Regions from separate parts of the Serratia sarumanii genome, predicted to be linked through region 2. Evidence: riboswitches for the same ligand, from Rfam matches in the RefSeq annotation. Region 2 holds a riboswitch; each other region holds the start of a gene.
What was found. Region 2 has a riboswitch for thiamine pyrophosphate ahead of thiB (thiamine ABC transporter substrate binding subunit). Riboswitches for the same ligand answer to the same signal wherever they lie in the genome.
Positions count from the first base shown of each region.

Region 1: it holds a riboswitch for thiamine pyrophosphate, as region 2 does, so the genes downstream of both, SSARUM_RS15280 (TenA family protein) here and thiB (thiamine ABC transporter substrate binding subunit) in region 2, are expected to answer to the same signal.
Region 3: it holds a riboswitch for thiamine pyrophosphate, as region 2 does, so the genes downstream of both, thiM (hydroxyethylthiazole kinase) here and thiB (thiamine ABC transporter substrate binding subunit) in region 2, are expected to answer to the same signal.
Region 4: it holds a riboswitch for thiamine pyrophosphate, as region 2 does, so the genes downstream of both, thiC (phosphomethylpyrimidine synthase ThiC) here and thiB (thiamine ABC transporter substrate binding subunit) in region 2, are expected to answer to the same signal.

Region 1 is NZ_CP124750.1:3,208,984-3,212,731, reverse strand. Features, by position in the region: gene SSARUM_RS15295 (ABC transporter substrate-binding protein) at 1-464, opposite strand, end outside; gene SSARUM_RS15290 (ABC transporter permease) at 500-1,267, opposite strand; gene SSARUM_RS15285 (ABC transporter ATP-binding protein) at 1,264-2,004, opposite strand; gene SSARUM_RS15280 (TenA family protein) at 2,001-2,684, opposite strand; TPP riboswitch at 2,747-2,849, opposite strand; gene SSARUM_RS15275 (LLM class flavin-dependent oxidoreductase) at 3,000-3,748, shown strand, end outside.
Region 2 is NZ_CP124750.1:722,739-726,486, reverse strand. Features, by position in the region: gene SSARUM_RS03345 (sugar efflux transporter) at 1-546, opposite strand, end outside; gene sgrT (glucose uptake inhibitor SgrT) at 701-877, opposite strand; gene sgrR (HTH-type transcriptional regulator SgrR) at 966-2,627, shown strand; TPP riboswitch at 2,665-2,783, shown strand; gene thiB (thiamine ABC transporter substrate binding subunit) at 2,841-3,748, shown strand, end outside.
Region 3 is NZ_CP124750.1:3,743,602-3,747,349, forward strand. Features, by position in the region: gene SSARUM_RS17775 (inhibitor of vertebrate lysozyme family protein) at 1-453, opposite strand, end outside; gene thiD (bifunctional hydroxymethylpyrimidine kinase/phosphomethylpyrimidine kinase) at 538-1,338, opposite strand; gene thiM (hydroxyethylthiazole kinase) at 1,338-2,129, opposite strand; TPP riboswitch at 2,165-2,261, opposite strand; gene SSARUM_RS17790 (GNAT family N-acetyltransferase) at 2,404-2,829, shown strand; gene SSARUM_RS17795 (methyltransferase) at 2,931-3,611, shown strand; gene SSARUM_RS17800 (MFS transporter) at 3,588-3,748, opposite strand, start outside.
Region 4 is NZ_CP124750.1:274,241-277,988, forward strand. Features, by position in the region: gene thiE (thiamine phosphate synthase) at 1-459, opposite strand, end outside; gene thiC (phosphomethylpyrimidine synthase ThiC) at 452-2,395, opposite strand; TPP riboswitch at 2,510-2,634, opposite strand; gene SSARUM_RS01275 (Rsd/AlgQ family anti-sigma factor) at 2,674-3,165, opposite strand; gene nudC (NAD(+) diphosphatase) at 3,267-3,748, shown strand, end outside.

The DNA of each region.
Region 1 (3,748 bases), 2.5 Mb from region 2:
TTGATGTCCTGCGGCTTGAGGTGTTCGTGTTCGACCATGGTGGCCAGCGTCGCCTGTTCGATGCCGCTGACCGAGTAACCCACCGTCTTGCCCTTGAGATCCGCCGGCGACGTGATGTTTTTATCCAGCGCGATCACCGTATTCAGCGGCGTGTTGATCAGCGTGCCGACGCGCATCAGCGGCAGGCCCTGATCGGCGAAGAAATGCAGCTGCGGTTGGTAAGTGATGGCGAGGTCGGCCTGTTTGGCGGCCACCAGCCGCGGCGGCAGCGCCGGATCGGACGGCGGCACGATCTTGACGTCCAGCCCTGCGGCCTTGAAGGCGCCGATCTGCTCGGCCACCATAATCGGCGCGTGATCGGGGTTGATGTACCAGTCGAGCACCAGCGTCAGCTTTTCGGCCGCGCCGGCCTGGCCGGTGATGGCGGCGCCGAGCAGCAGCCCGCAGAGGGTTTGTTTGATCATGGTCGTTCCTTTATCCCTGGTTATGGTTGCAATCATCAGTCGTTTTCCGGCGCCCAGGCGATCAGGCGCCGCAGCAGCGCATCCACCGCGGCCCACAGCAGCACGGTCATCAGCACCAAAATAAACAGCGCGGCGAAGCAGACGTCGGTCTGCATGCGCGCGTTGGCGTTCAGCATCACGTAGCCCAGCCCTTCGGCCGAGCCGACCCATTCGCCGATGATGGCGCCGATCGGCGCGACGGCGGCGGCCATGCGCAGGCCGGAGCCGAAGGCCGGTAGCGCCGCCATCAGCCGCACGTGCCGCAGCTGCGCCCAGCGCGAAGCGCGCATCGTGCGCGCCAGATCGAGATAGTCGTTGTTGACCCGGCGCAGCCCGTCGAAAAAGGCCGACACCACCGGGAAGAAAATCACCAGCACCGCCATCGCCACCTTGGCGCTCATGCCGAAGCCGAACCACAGCACCAGCAGCGGCGCCAGGGCGAACACCGGTATCGCCTGGCTGGTGAGCACCAGCGGCATCAGCCAGCGCTGCAGGCGTGGCGAGAAGATCATGCACAGCGCCAGCGCCGCGCCGAGCAGCACGCCCAGCGCCAGCCCGCTGACGATCTCCGAAGCGGTGATCAGCGTGTGCCAGGTGAGATAGCCGCGCCCGTCCCACAGCGCCTGCGCCACCGCGCCCGGCGTGGGCAGCAGGAAGGCCGGAATGCCGCTTTGCGCCGCCAGCCACCACAGCAGCAGCAGGCCGACGAACACCGTCAGCCCGCGCCGCAGGCGGGTGAGGCCGCGCTCTTTGGCGATATTCATTGCGCGGCCCTCACCATCTGCTGCAGCAGCTCGGCCTGGCTTTTCAGCAGGCCGGCGTCATCCGGCGCACGCGGCGGCCGCCCGCTGATGCGGTGGGTATCGTCGAGGCCCAGCGGCCAGGGCGACAGCACCAGCAGCCGGTGGCTCAGGCGGCAGGCTTCCATCGGGTCGTGGGTGATCAGCAGCACGGTGTTTTGCGCCAGCAGTTCGGCGGCCAGGCTCTGGATCTCGGCGCGGGTGATGGCGTCCAGCGCCGAAAAGGGTTCATCCATCAGCACGATCGGCTGGCGTTCATAGAGCGTGCGGGCGATGGCGGCGCGCTGGCGCATGCCGCCGGACAGCGCGGCGGGCAGGCTGCGGCCATGAGCGGCCAGGCCCACGCGTTCCAGCAGGTGCGCCGCCCACGCCCGGTCCGGCGTTTCGCCGCGCAGCCGCGCGCCGAGGGCGACGTTTTCTTCGACGGTCAGCCACGGGTAGAGCAGGTCTTTTTGCCCCATGTAGGCGATGCGCCCGGCGATCGGCAAACCGTCGCTGCCGGTCACCGTGCCTGAGGTGGCCTGCGCCAGGCCGGCGATGATCTTCAGCAGGCTGGTTTTGCCGGCGCCGCTGGCTCCGAGCAGGGCGACGAAGCTGCCGCCGGCGATGTCGAAGCTCAGCCGGTCGAAGACGATTTGCTGACCGAAACGCAGGCTGAGATCCCGCACCTGGATGCCGGGCGGGAGACGCGGGGTGGTCATGAGGCGTTCAGCCCCATTTGCCAAAATGCCGATTCCAGCTGGGTGGCGGTGGTGAAAATCTGCGCCAGCTCGGTGAAGCGGCCTTGTGCGCCGCGCTGGTGGCCGACGGTTTCCAGCAGCTCGATGGCGGCGCGCACGCCGGCCAGATAGCCCTCGTCGCCGTAGTTGCGGATCCAGGAGGCGTAAGGATTGCCCTCCATTTGGGTGGCGGGATCGTGCAGCAGCCGCAGGCCGATTTCGGCATAGCCGGCCACGCAGGGCAGCAGGCCAGCCAGCAGATCGAGGGCGTCGCCGGCATGGCCGATATCCAGCACGTAGCGGGTATAGTTCATGGTTTCCGCCGCTTCCGGCTGGGCGGCGATCTGCGCTTCGCTCAGCCCCCATTCGGCGCAGTAGGCCACGTGCAGCGGCAGTTCGGCGACGATGCCGTTGAGCGAGGCGGTAGCGGCGCGCATCTCCGGCAGGGTGCGCAGCTTGCTGACCAGCAGCGCGTAGGCGCGGGCGAAGTGCAGCAGGAACAGATAGTCCTGGGTCAGGTAGCGGCGAAACGCGCGTTCGGGCAAGGTGCCGGCGGCCAGCTGCTGCAGAAACGGGTGATCAACGTAATCTTGCCAGTGGCTGCCGGCATGTTGGCGCAGCCGGCCGTAAAGACCGCTTTCGAACAGGGTGGTGATGGACATGGGACCTCCTTGAGTCAGTGGAGATCCGGGCACGCTGGGGTATGAACAGGCAACGGGTGAGAGCGTTGTTGCCTAACCGTCCCTTCGCTGGCATGACCCAGATCAGGTTCAAAGGGTTCGGCTTGCGCCATCTCAGCCCGTAACAGGACACCCCTCGGAGCTGCTTGTTATACGACATTTGTTTTTTGATTACAATCGCCGGGCGGCGCGGCGGCAATCGGTTCGTTTAGTGCGATCGGGGGCGATTTTGCTGGCGCAGAGCGCGCGATTTTTGTCACTGTAGGCCGATGATTTTGCCTTTGAGGACGATTCCCGATGAAAAAGATTGGTTTTCTCTCGTTTGGCCACTGGTCGCCTTCCGCCCAGTCCGGCACCCGTTCCGCGGCGGATGCGCTGCTGCAGTCCATCGATCTGGCGGTCGCCGCCGAAGATCTGGGGGCGGACGGCGCCTATTTTCGCGTACACCACTTTGCACGCCAGCTGGGGTCGCCGTTCCCGCTGCTGGCCGCCATCGGCGCCAAAACCCAACGCATCGAGATCGGCACCGGCGTGATCGACATGCGTTATGAAAATCCGCTGTACATGGTGGAAGACGCCGGCGCGGCGGATCTGATCGCCGGCGGGCGGCTGCAGCTCGGCATCAGCCGCGGCTCGCCGGAGCAGGTGATCGACGGCTGGCGCTATTTCGGCTATGCCCCGGCCGACAGCGAGAGCGACGCGGACATGGCCCGTCGCCATACCGAAGTGTTCCTGGAAGCGCTGCGCGGCGAAGGGTTCGCCGAGCCCAATCCACAGCCGATGTTCCCGAATCCGCCCGGGCTGCTGCGGCCGGAGCCGTTTTCCGCCGGGCTGCGCGACCGCATCTGGTGGGGCGCCGGTTCGAACGCCACCGCCGTCTGGGCGGCGAAGCTGGGCATGAACCTGCAAAGCTCGACGCTCAAGAACGACGAAACCGGCGAACCCTTCCATATCCAGCAGGCCAAGCAGATCCGCGCCTACCGCGCCGCCTGGCAAGAGGCGGGCCATGCGCGCGAGCCGCGGGTTTCCGTCAGCCGCAGCATCTT
Region 2 (3,748 bases):
CGCGAAGGTAGCGGCGGCGATCAGGAACATCACGGTGAACCCGTAGCTGAGCGCCAGCGCAAACGACAGCGGCGGGCCGATCACCCACGCCAGCGATAGCTGGGCGCGCATCACCGAGCTGAACATCACCACTTCACGCGCCTCGCTGTCGGCGTATTCCCGCGCCAGCGCGAAAATCTGCGGCATGGCGGTGTTGGCAACGGCGGACATCAGCACCCCGGCGGTGATCAGCGTCAGGTAGTCGCGGTTAAAGGCAAACAGCAGACAGTTGCCGACCGCCATCAGGCAGCACAGCAGGATCAGCCTGCGCCGATCGCCGCGAGTATCGGAGCGTTTGGCCAGCAGAAAACTGACGACGATGCCGGCCACCGCGTTGGCGGTGTAAAACAGCCCGACCCACAGCGGCCGCACCTTGACCTCGGTGGTCAGAAACAGGCTGAGCGTCGGCGTCAGCAACGCGCCGGCGATGCCAGAAAGAAAAGCAATCAGCAGGAATGCGGCAAAGATGGGATTGATGCGCTGTGACAACCGGCTCAGGCGTTGCATATCGTCTTCCCTGACCTCAAAGCAGAAAAAAGAACCTTAGGCCACGGCGAGAAAAATGCAAGCGCATTGCCATGACCACGCATAAAAAAACCAGTGGGTCGCCCCACTGGCTGGTGAAACAGCACCATTACTCAGAAATTGGTTGCCGGAGCCCCTACAGGTGCTCGCGATACTGCTTATCGGTCATCTCTTTGATATCCCATTGCGTCAGGTGCGCCAGCATCGCCAGCCGCGCCTGCTCGGGCACCACGCTCAGCCAGTCTGCGCGCTGGCGGCGCACCGCGCTGAAATAGCGCTGGTAGAACTGTCTGGATAAGAAAGCTTTCATCATTACGCCCTCCCCCTTTCATTGATGAAAATTATCGGCGTAATATAGGGAAAGAAAAATTGACGAGTTGAGGCAGGAGCGTTCCTCTTTTATGTCCACGTCCCGATTGCAGCAGCAGTTCATCCGTCTGTGGCAGCGCTGCCACGGTGAAACCACCGACACCACGCTGCAGGATCTGGCGGAGGTGCTGAGCTGCTCGCGGCGCCACGTGCGCTCCCTGCTGAGCGCCATGCAGCGAGAGGGCTGGCTCACCTGGCAGGCGGAGTCGGGGCGCGGCAAACGTTCGCGGCTAACCTTCCACTACACCGGCCTGGCGCTGCAGCAACAGCGGGCCGAGGAGCTGTTGGAACAGGACCGCATCGATCAGTTGGTGCAGCTGGTGGGCGACAAAAACGTGGTGCGCCAGATGCTGCTGTCGCAGTTGGGGCGCAGCTTCCGCCAGGGAAAACATATCCTGCGGGTGCTCTACTACCGGCAGCTGTACAACCTGCTGCCCGGCTCGGCGCTGCGGCGTTCGGAAACCCATTTGGCGCGCCAGATCTTCAACGGCCTGACGCGCATAAATGAGGAAAACGGGGAACTCGAGTCCGATCTGTCTCACCATTGGCAGGCGCTGACGCCGCTGCACTGGCGGTTTTACCTGCGTCCGGCGATCCATTTTCATCACGGCCGCGAGCTGGAGATGGCGGACGTCATCACTTCCCTCTCACGTCTGACCTCGCAACCGCTGTTCTCGCATATCGAGAGCGTCACCTCGCCGACGCCGTTCGTGATCGACGTGCAGCTGCGCAGCCCCGACCACTGGCTGCCCTGGCTGCTGGGCAGCGTGCAGGCCATGATCCTGCCGCGCGAATGGCGCGAACTGCCTGATTTCGCCCGCCATCCGGTCGGCACCGGCCCCTACCGCATGGTGCGCAACCATCCCAGCCAGATGAAGATCCACGCCTTCGACGACTATTTCGGCTACCGGGCGCTGATCGACGAGGTGAACATCTGGGTGCTGCCGGAGTTTTCCGAAGAGCTGGTGCACTCCGGCGTGCAGCTGCAGGGCGATGAAACCGGCAACAGCGAGCTGGAAAGCCGGCTGGAAGAGGGCTGCTATTTCCTGCTGTTCGATCAGCGCTCCCCGCTGGCCGCCGATCCCGCCATTCGCAGTTGGCTGTGCGAATTGATCAACCCCATTTCGCTGCTGAGCCATGCCGGGCCGCTCTACCAGCGCTATTGGTCGCCGGCGTACGGACTGCTGCCGCGCTGGCACCACAACCGCACACTGGCGCAGCAGCCCAAGCCCGCGGGCCTGACCGAACTGACGATGACCCACTTCAATGAGCATTCGGAGTTTCACGCCATTCGCCAGGCGATCGAACCGCTGCTGGCGCAGCACGGCATCCGCCTGATTGTGCAAAGCGTGGATTACGCCACCTGGCACCAGGGCGACGCGCGCAGCGATCTGTGGCTCGGCAGCGCCAACTTCTACCTGCCGCTGGAGTTTTCGCTGTTCGCCACGCTGTACGAACTGCCGCTGGTGCAGCACTGCATGAACGAAGATCTGGCGCAGGACGCGGCGCTGTGGCGCGCCAACCGCTTGCCGCTGGCCGAGTTCTGCCAGCGTCTGGTCAGCAACCACCAGCTGCATCCGCTGTTCCACCACTGGCTGCAGCTGCACGGCCAGCGCAGCATGCGCGGCGTGCGGATGAACACCCTCGGCTGGTTCGACTTCAAGTCCGCCTGGTTTGCCCCGCCGGAGGCATAAGCGCCTTTCGCCCGGGTCGGTTAATCTTTACAATAGCGCCGTCTCAACGGGGTGCGGTAAGTCGGGCCGCGTGATAAGCCCGATTTTCCGCTGAGAGCACACCCGTCGAACCTGATCCGGTCAATACCGGCGGAGGGATTTGAGCCCAGCGAACCGGCGACGCCGCCTCGCCCCCTCAGATGCCCTTGCCCCCTTATTTTTCAGGAGTGCAACGTGGTCAAAAAATATCTGCCCTGCTTATTGCTGCTGTGCGCCGCGCCGGTGTTCGCCAAGCCGACGCTGACGGTTTACACCTACGATTCCTTCGCCGCCGACTGGGGCCCAGGCCCGGCGGTGAAAAAAGCCTTCGAAGCCGAGTGCGACTGTGAATTGAAGTTCGTCGCGCTGGAAGACGGCGTCTCGCTGCTGAACCGCCTGCGCATGGAAGGCAAGAACAGCGCCGCCGACGTGGTGCTGGGGCTGGACAACAACCTGTTGCAGGCGGCGCAGCAAACCGGCCTGTTCGCGCCGAGCGGCGTCGACACCGCCAAACTGACGGTGCCGGGCGGCTGGCAGGACGCGACCTTCGTGCCTTACGACTACGGCTACTTCGCCTTCGTCTACAACAAAGAAAAACTGAAGAACCCGCCGAAAAGCCTGCAGGAGCTGGTCAGCAGCGATCGCAACTGGAAAGTGATCTACGAAGATCCGCGCACCAGCACGCCGGGCCTCGGCCTGCTGCTGTGGATGCAAAAAGTCTATGACGACAAAGCGCCTGCCGCCTGGCAGCAGCTGGCGAAAAAGACCGTCACCGTCACCAAAGGCTGGAGCGAAGCCTACGGCCTGTTCCTGAAGGGCGAAGGCGATCTGGTGCTCAGCTACACCACCTCTCCGGCCTATCATCTTATCGAAGAGAAGAAAGACAGCTACGCCGCCGCCACGTTCAGCGAAGGCCACTACCTGCAGGTGGAAGTGGCGGGCAAGCTGAAGGCCGCCAAACAGCCTGAGCTGGCGGAGCGCTTCATGCAGTTCATGGTGACGCCGGCCTTCCAGAATACCATCCCGACCGGCAACTGGATGTATCCGGTGATCAACACCCCACTGCCCGTCGGCTTTGAGCAGATGAACGTGCCGCATACTGC
Region 3 (3,748 bases), 2.1 Mb from region 2:
CCAGTCGGGATTGTTCTCGAACTGCTGCTTCAGCAGCGCCTTCATGTCGTCATCCGGTTTGCCGAGCCACTGATACTTGGCGTATTTCTTCGGATGGTCGACGGCTTCCGGCCGGTCTTCCACCGCCACCCGCACGCCCCAGGCCTGGGATTTGTCCGCGCTGAACGCCACGATCAAAAAGTTGTTGCCGCAGTCGTGCGGTTTGCACAGATTGCCGACCAGATACTCTTTGCCCTTCCAGCTCAGGTTCTGCGCCGGCGTCGAGGTGCCGACGCCCTTGCGCGCCCAGCCCGGCATCCGCGCCTGGCCTTTCACCATGTTTTGCCAGCTGGCCTGATACCCCGGCTGCTGAATCAAATCCGACGTGGTGACGATCTGCTGAGCAAAGCTGCCCGCGCTGAAGCTGAGCAGTGCGCCGAAGAGGGCGCAACGCAGCGCCTGGTGTCCCGTCATAGTCCTTCTCCCTAGGTTAAATCAGGTTTCGCCCATAAAACCGGGCCTGAACTAGTCAGACCACGGTTGCGGCAAAAAGTTGACTCACCACCAGGCGTGGAAATGATGCACCGGCCCGATGCCGTGCCCCACTTCCAGCGTGTCCGCCTGTTGCAGTGCTTGTTGCAGGTAGTCCTTGGCGGCGGCCACCGTGGCCGCCCAGTCGGCATGGCGCGGGCGCAGCGCCGCCAGCGCGCCCGAGAGCGTGCAACCGGTGCCGTGGGTGTGGCGGGTGGCGACGCGCGGCGCGGTAAAGCGCTGCTCGCCTTCTGCGGTAAACAGCCAGTCCGGGCTCTCGCTTTCGCTCAGGTGGCCGCCCTTCATCAGCACCGCCCGGCAGCCCATCTCCAGCAGCGCCCGCCCCTGCTCGCGCATCTGCGCTTCATCTTCCGCCGGCGCGCACGCCAGCAGCGCCGCCGCTTCCGGCAGGTTCGGCGTAATGATCGACACCAGCGGCAACAGCTCGCTCCGAATAGACGCCACCGCCTCCGGCGCCAACAACGGATCGCCGCTTTTCGCCAGCATCACGGTGTCCAGCACCACGAATTCCGGCCGGTAATGGCGCAGCCGTTCGGCCACCGCCTGCACGATGTCGGCGTTGGCCAGCATGCCAATCTTGACGCTGTCGATGCGCACGTCGCTGAACACCGAGTCCAGCTGCGCGGCGACGAACGCCGGATCGATGTAATACACCGACTGCACGCCGCGGGTATTCTGCGCCACCAGCGCGGTGATCACCGAGGTGCCGTAGGCGCCAAGCGCCGAGAAAGCCTTCAAATCGGCCTGAATGCCGGCGCCACCGCTGGGATCGGTGCCGGCGATGGTCAGGGCGTTAATGCGTTTCATCACAGATCCTCCCCGCGCAGCTGATACAGGGCGTCGAGGAACGCCGGCGTAAAGCTGCCCGGCCCGGTGGCCTGTCTGGCCGCGAGGCCGCCGCAGTGGGACATCACCCGGCAGGCGGTCGCCACGTTGTCCAGGCGATCGCCCGGCAGGGCGCAAAACGCTGCCACGACCGCCGACAGCGCGCAGCCGGTGCCCACCACCCGCGTCATCAGCGGGGAACCGCCTTCGATCGCCCAATCGCGTTGGCCGTCGGTGACGTAATCCACCGCGCCGGTGACCGCCACCACCGCGCCGCTGCGCTGCGCCAGCTCACGCGCGGCGGGCAATGCCGCCAGCGAATCGTCGCCGCTGTCCACGCCGCGGCCGCTGGCCAGCAACCCGCTGAGCGCCATGATTTCCGAGGCGTTGCCGCGTATCGCCGCCGGTTTCTCGTCCAGCAGCTGTTTAGCAAAGGCGGTGCGGTAGGAGAGCGCGCCGACCGCCACCGGATCCAGCGTCCAGGGCTTGCCGGCCTGATTGGCGGCGGCCACCGCCACCCGCATCGATTCGGCGCGCAGCGCATTGAGGGTGCCGACGTTGATCAGCAGGCCGTCGGCCAGCACGCTGAACTGCGCCGCCTCTTGCGGCTCCACCACCATCGCCGGGGAGGCACCCAGCGCCAATAGCACGTTGGCGGTCAGCGATTGCACCACTTCGTTGGTCAGGCAGTGGATCAGCGGAGGCCGCTGTTGGAATTGGGTCAGACAGGCCGCGGCGCGCGCGCCGGGTAGTGCATCAGGTCGAGCGATCATATTCCTCCCAACCGGCGTTCAAGAAGGCGGCGCCGGCTGGGCGGCCGTGACTTCCCTACGCTGGCATTATCCAGATCAGGTAATACGGGTATTTCTCAGCCTTCACGTAGAAGGGCACCCCGAGTCATGAAAATCAATAGGTTGTGATCAACGTTGCGTTAATCCCTGCAGGGGATCATGCCAGCGGCGACGCAGACAAACAAGCGAATAAATTGGCCCGGCAGGCATACACCGCGCTATGCGCTATAGTGAGCACAAACCACCGGGAGATGCCATGCAGATAAGACCCTATCAAGAAACCGATCGCCCCTTTCTGCGCACGCTGTACCTGGCGTCGCGCAAGGCGGCGTTCGGCTGGCGCGATACCTCAAACTATCAGTTGGAAGATTTCGACGGCGCGACGCTGGGCGAAGCGATTTGGGTGGCGGAAGACGGCGGCACGCTGCTGGGATTCGTCTCCATCTACCGCGAAGACAACTTCATTCATAACCTGTATGTCGATCCCCATCAGCCGCCGCGCGGCGTCGGCAGTGCGCTGCTGCAGGCGGCGGAAGCTACCTTCACCGCCACCGGCTCGCTGAAATGCCTGGTGAAGAATGAAAAGGCGCTGGCGTTCTACCGCAAACACGGCTGGCGCATCATCTCTACCGGCAACGACGGCGAAGAAGATTATTACCTGCTGCATTCGCCGGCCCGCTAACGCCGCCTTTCCCGTCACAGAACTCATTAATGATAATGGATTTCATTATCATTTAAGCATACCCTTCCTTGTCTCTCTCAATGAACTTTGCAAGGAAGGTTATGCAACATCAAACGGATACACGCTTCCCCGATGCCGCGGCGGCGGACTACGATCGCCGTATTCTGACCCTGGTGCCCGGCTATCAGTTTGCTCAGTCGCTGCTGACGGCGACGCTCGCGCAGACGCTGCCGAATGACGCCACGCTGTTGCTGGCCGGCTGCGGCACCGGCAGCGAACTGTCGGCGCTGGCCGCCGCCAACGCCAGCTGGCGTTTCAGCGCAGTGGAACCCTCCGCCGGCATGCTGGCGGCCGCGCGCGCCAAGGCCGAAGCCGCGGGTTATGCACAACGGGTGAGTTTCCAGCCCACCTTGCTGCAACAAGCGCCGCAAACCCGCCACGGCGCGGCGGTGTGCTCATTGGTGCTGCACTTTATCGCCGACGATGGCACCAAACTGGATTTCCTGCAGCAGTTGGCACAGCGCCTCTCCCCCGCCGCACCGCTGCTGCTGTTCGACTATCAACCGGAGGGCCTGCCCGCCAGCCACTACCAACACTGGCTGCAAAGCGCCGGGCACTCGGCGGCGCAGGCGCAGGAGGTGATCGAACGCACCCGCCGCAACTGGCACCCGATGACGGCGGCACGCAGCCGTCTCCTCCTGGCGGAAAGCGGCTTCACCGCGCCTCAGCAGTTGTGCGGTGCGCTGGGCTTCCAGCTTTCACTGCTCCACCGCCGCCGCTGAGGGCGGCATGCCGCGCAGCGTCAGCCGCCAAAACAGCAGCGCGCTCAGGCTGACGCCCGCCCCCAGCCAGCAGACGCCGCTCCAGCCCGCCCAGGCGTACATATGGGTGCCGGCAAAGGCGCCCAGACCGCTGCCGA
Region 4 (3,748 bases), 450 kb from region 2:
GCGTTTCAACTCCGCCAGCCCCTGCGGCGCCGAAGGCATGTCTTTGGTTTGGGTGGGGAAGATGTGCCCCAGCGCGATGTAGGAAGGTTTCACCGCCAGCGCGCGTGCCAACTCGGCGTCGTCATGGGTGGACACGCCCAGCCGCAGCCCGGCGCGGTGAATGGCCGCCAGATCGGTGGTATCGAGATCCTCCTGGCCCAGATGCACGCCGTAAGCGCCGTGCTTGATCGCCAGCCGCCAGTAGTCGTTGATGAACAGCCGCGCCTGATAACGCTGGCCCAGCGCGATGGCGGCGGCGATATCCGCTTCGACCTGCTCGTCAGGCAGGTCCTTGATGCGCAGCTGGATGGTGGTGACGCCGGCCTCCAGCAGGCGAGCGATCCATTCCACGCTGTCGACAACCGGGTAAAGCCCCAGCTTGTGGGGCGTAGCCGGGAAGGGGGTCGTGATATCAGTCATTGCTTGTCTCCTCTTGCAGGGTGCCGGCGCTGTGATACAGCTCGCTGCCGCGGGCGCGGAACTCGGCGGACATTTTCTCCATGCCGGTCAGCTGCACTTCGATCGGCTTGGCGGCTTCCTGGGCCGCGGCGTAGTCGCGCACCTCCTGCGAAATTTTCATCGAGCAGAATTTCGGCCCGCACATCGAGCAGAAGTGGGCGACCTTGCCGGACTCCTGCGGCAGGGTTTCGTCGTGATAGGCGCGGGCGGTGGCCGGATCGAGCGCCAGATTGAACTGATCTTCCCAGCGGAATTCGAAACGCGCCTTGGACATGGCGTTATCGCGGATCTGCGCGCCCGGATGGCCTTTGGCCAGATCGGCGGCGTGAGCGGCGATCTTGTAGGTGATCAGGCCCTGCTTGACGTCCTCTTTGTTCGGCAGGCCGAGGTGTTCTTTCGGCGTGACGTAACACAACATGGCGCAGCCGAACCAGCCGATCATTGCCGCGCCGATGCCGGAGGTGAAATGGTCATAGCCCGGGGCGATATCGGTGGTCAGCGGGCCGAGGGTGTAGAACGGCGCTTCGTGGCAGTGTTCCAGCTCTTCGGTCATGTTGCGGCGGATCATCTGCATCGGCACGTGGCCCGGGCCTTCTATCATTACCTGCACGTCGTATTCCCAGGCGATTTTGGTCAGCTCGCCCAGCGTATGCAGCTCGGCGAACTGGGCTTCGTCGTTGGCGTCCTGAATCGAGCCGGGGCGCAGGCCGTCGCCGAGCGACAGCGAAACGTCGTAGGCGGCGCAGATCTCACAGATTTCACGGAAATGCTGATAGAGGAAGTTTTCCTGATGGTGCGACAGACACCATTTGGCCATGATCGAGCCGCCGCGCGACACGATGCCGGTCAGGCGTTTGGCGGTCATTGGCACGTAGCGCAGCAGCACGCCGGCGTGGATGGTGAAGTAGTCGACCCCTTGCTCCGCCTGTTCCAGCAGCGTATCGCGGAACATCTCCCAGGTGAGGTTTTCCGCCACGCCGTTGACCTTCTCCAGCGCCTGGTAGATCGGCACGGTGCCGATGGGCACCGGGCTGTTGCGCAGGATCCACTCGCGGGTTTCGTGAATATAGCGGCCGGTAGAGAGATCCATCACGGTGTCCGCGCCCCAGCGGGTGGACCACACCAGCTTCTCCACCTCTTCTTCGATCGACGACGTGACCGCCGAGTTGCCGATATTGGCGTTCACCTTCACCAGGAAATTGCGGCCGATGATCATCGGTTCCGCCTCCGGGTGATTGATGTTGGCGGGAATGATGGCGCGGCCGGCGGCCACTTCCTGGCGCACGAACTCCGGCGTGATGTTGTCCGGCAGATTGGCGCCCCAGCTCTGGCCCGGGTGCTGGTGGCGCAGCACCTCGCCGCGAATGCGCTCGCGCCCCATGTTTTCACGGATGGCGATGAACTCCATCTCCGGGGTGACGATACCGGCGCGGGCATAGTGCAGCTGGGTCACGCGCCTGCCCGGCAGCGCCTTGCGCGGCAGCGGCAGATGTTCGAAGCGCAGATGATCCAGCCCCTCGTCCGCCAGCCGCTGTTGGGTGAAGCCGGAGCTGGCGCCGCTGAGGGTAGTGGTATCGCCGCGCGCGTCGATCCAGCCGGCGCGCAGTTTGGCGAGACCGGCGTGCACGTCGAGCTTGGCCTGCGGATCGCCGTAGGGGCCGGCGGTGTCATACACCGGGATCGCCTCGTTGGGTTCATACTGCGGGTGGTCTTTGCTGCCGCCGAGCAGGGTCGGGCTGAGCTGAATTTCGCGCATCGGCACCTGGATATCGCTGCGCGAGCCTTGCAGATAGATACGGCGTGAGTTCGGGAAAGCCATGCCTTGCAGGGTGTCGATAAACTGCTGGGCGGCTTCGCGTTGCGCTTTACGGGCGCGCGGTGGATTAACGTTAGACATAGCAAGTTCCTACCAGTGTGTTGGGTTGGGAAAGTTGCTTGTCTGGAGCTCGGAGGGAGTAATGATGGTGGCCGATAAGGCAGGGCGCCCGCAAGGGGAAGGCCGTGCCTGTGGCGATAGATTACTCTTGTTCCCTTCGCGGGTATTAACCCGATCAGGTTCCGCGGATCCCGAATTAACGGTCTCAGCCTGGCTGATTCGATGAACAAATCAGGCGCTAGGCACTCCGACAAGATGCCCCCCAGTATAGGAGGGATAAGAAAAAAAACTATAAAATTTTAACGCGCCGGATCCGGCTGCGGTTGCTGCGCGGCTTCCGCCTCCAGCAGGATCAGCTTATCTTCCAGCGCAAAGCGCGCCGCCAGCGTTTCGCCGATATCCGACAAGGCCTGGTGGAATTCCAGACAAACCTCCTGATCGATATCCACTTCGGTATAGCGATCGTGGAACGCCATGATCTGTTCGGTATTGGCCCACAGCTTGGGGTAGATGTTCACCGCCAGCGACATTTTCGGACTGGCTGCGCCTTCCACTTGTTTGATAATTCTGTCATAGATATGAAAATGCCCTGCGGAGAGGTAATCCACCAGGTTGTGGCAAAAGTTCTCCAGCGCTTTTTCATTCAGCGGCGTATGCTTTTCTTTATTCGGTTTGAGGCCTACCAGCGTGCAGTAGGCGACCAGCAACTGCTTGCGGGCCTGAAGCCATTGATCAACTAATTCATTACTACCGCCAACGCGCTGAGTCAGCCTTTCCAAACGGTTGAGCATGTTTGACTCCGTGTAAGTAATAAAAGTAACCGGTAAGTTATTAAAATGTAACAAAGCCGATTCGTAGAGTGCCAGTGAAGCTGAGGTTGTGCAACAACGATATGGAACTTGCATTAACGGGCAATGAAAACGGCTGGTGGATCGTCAGCCATGAAAGCAAACTTTGGTTACCGAACGGTGAATTGCCGTCGGGGACGGCCGCCACCCTCGGGCTGCAGGGCCGTATGGCGCGCACCATCGGTGAGTGGGCGGGGGCGCCGGTTTGGCTGGTGCGCCAGGCGATGCCGCGGGAGATGGGCTCGGTGCGTCAGCTGTTGGATCTGGATCGCGGTCTGTTTCAGCTTGCCGGGCGCGGCGTGCAGCTGGCGGATTTCTACCGTTCACATCGCTATTGCGGCTACTGCGGCCATGAGATGCACCTCAGCCGCAGCGAGAGCGCCTGCCTGTGTGGCCACTGCAAAGAGCGCTACTATCCGCAGATTGCACCCTGCGTGATCGTCGCCATTCGGCGCGAGGATCAGATCCTGCTGGCGCAACACGTGCGCCATCGCGGCGGTATCCACACGGTGCTGGCCGGCTTCGT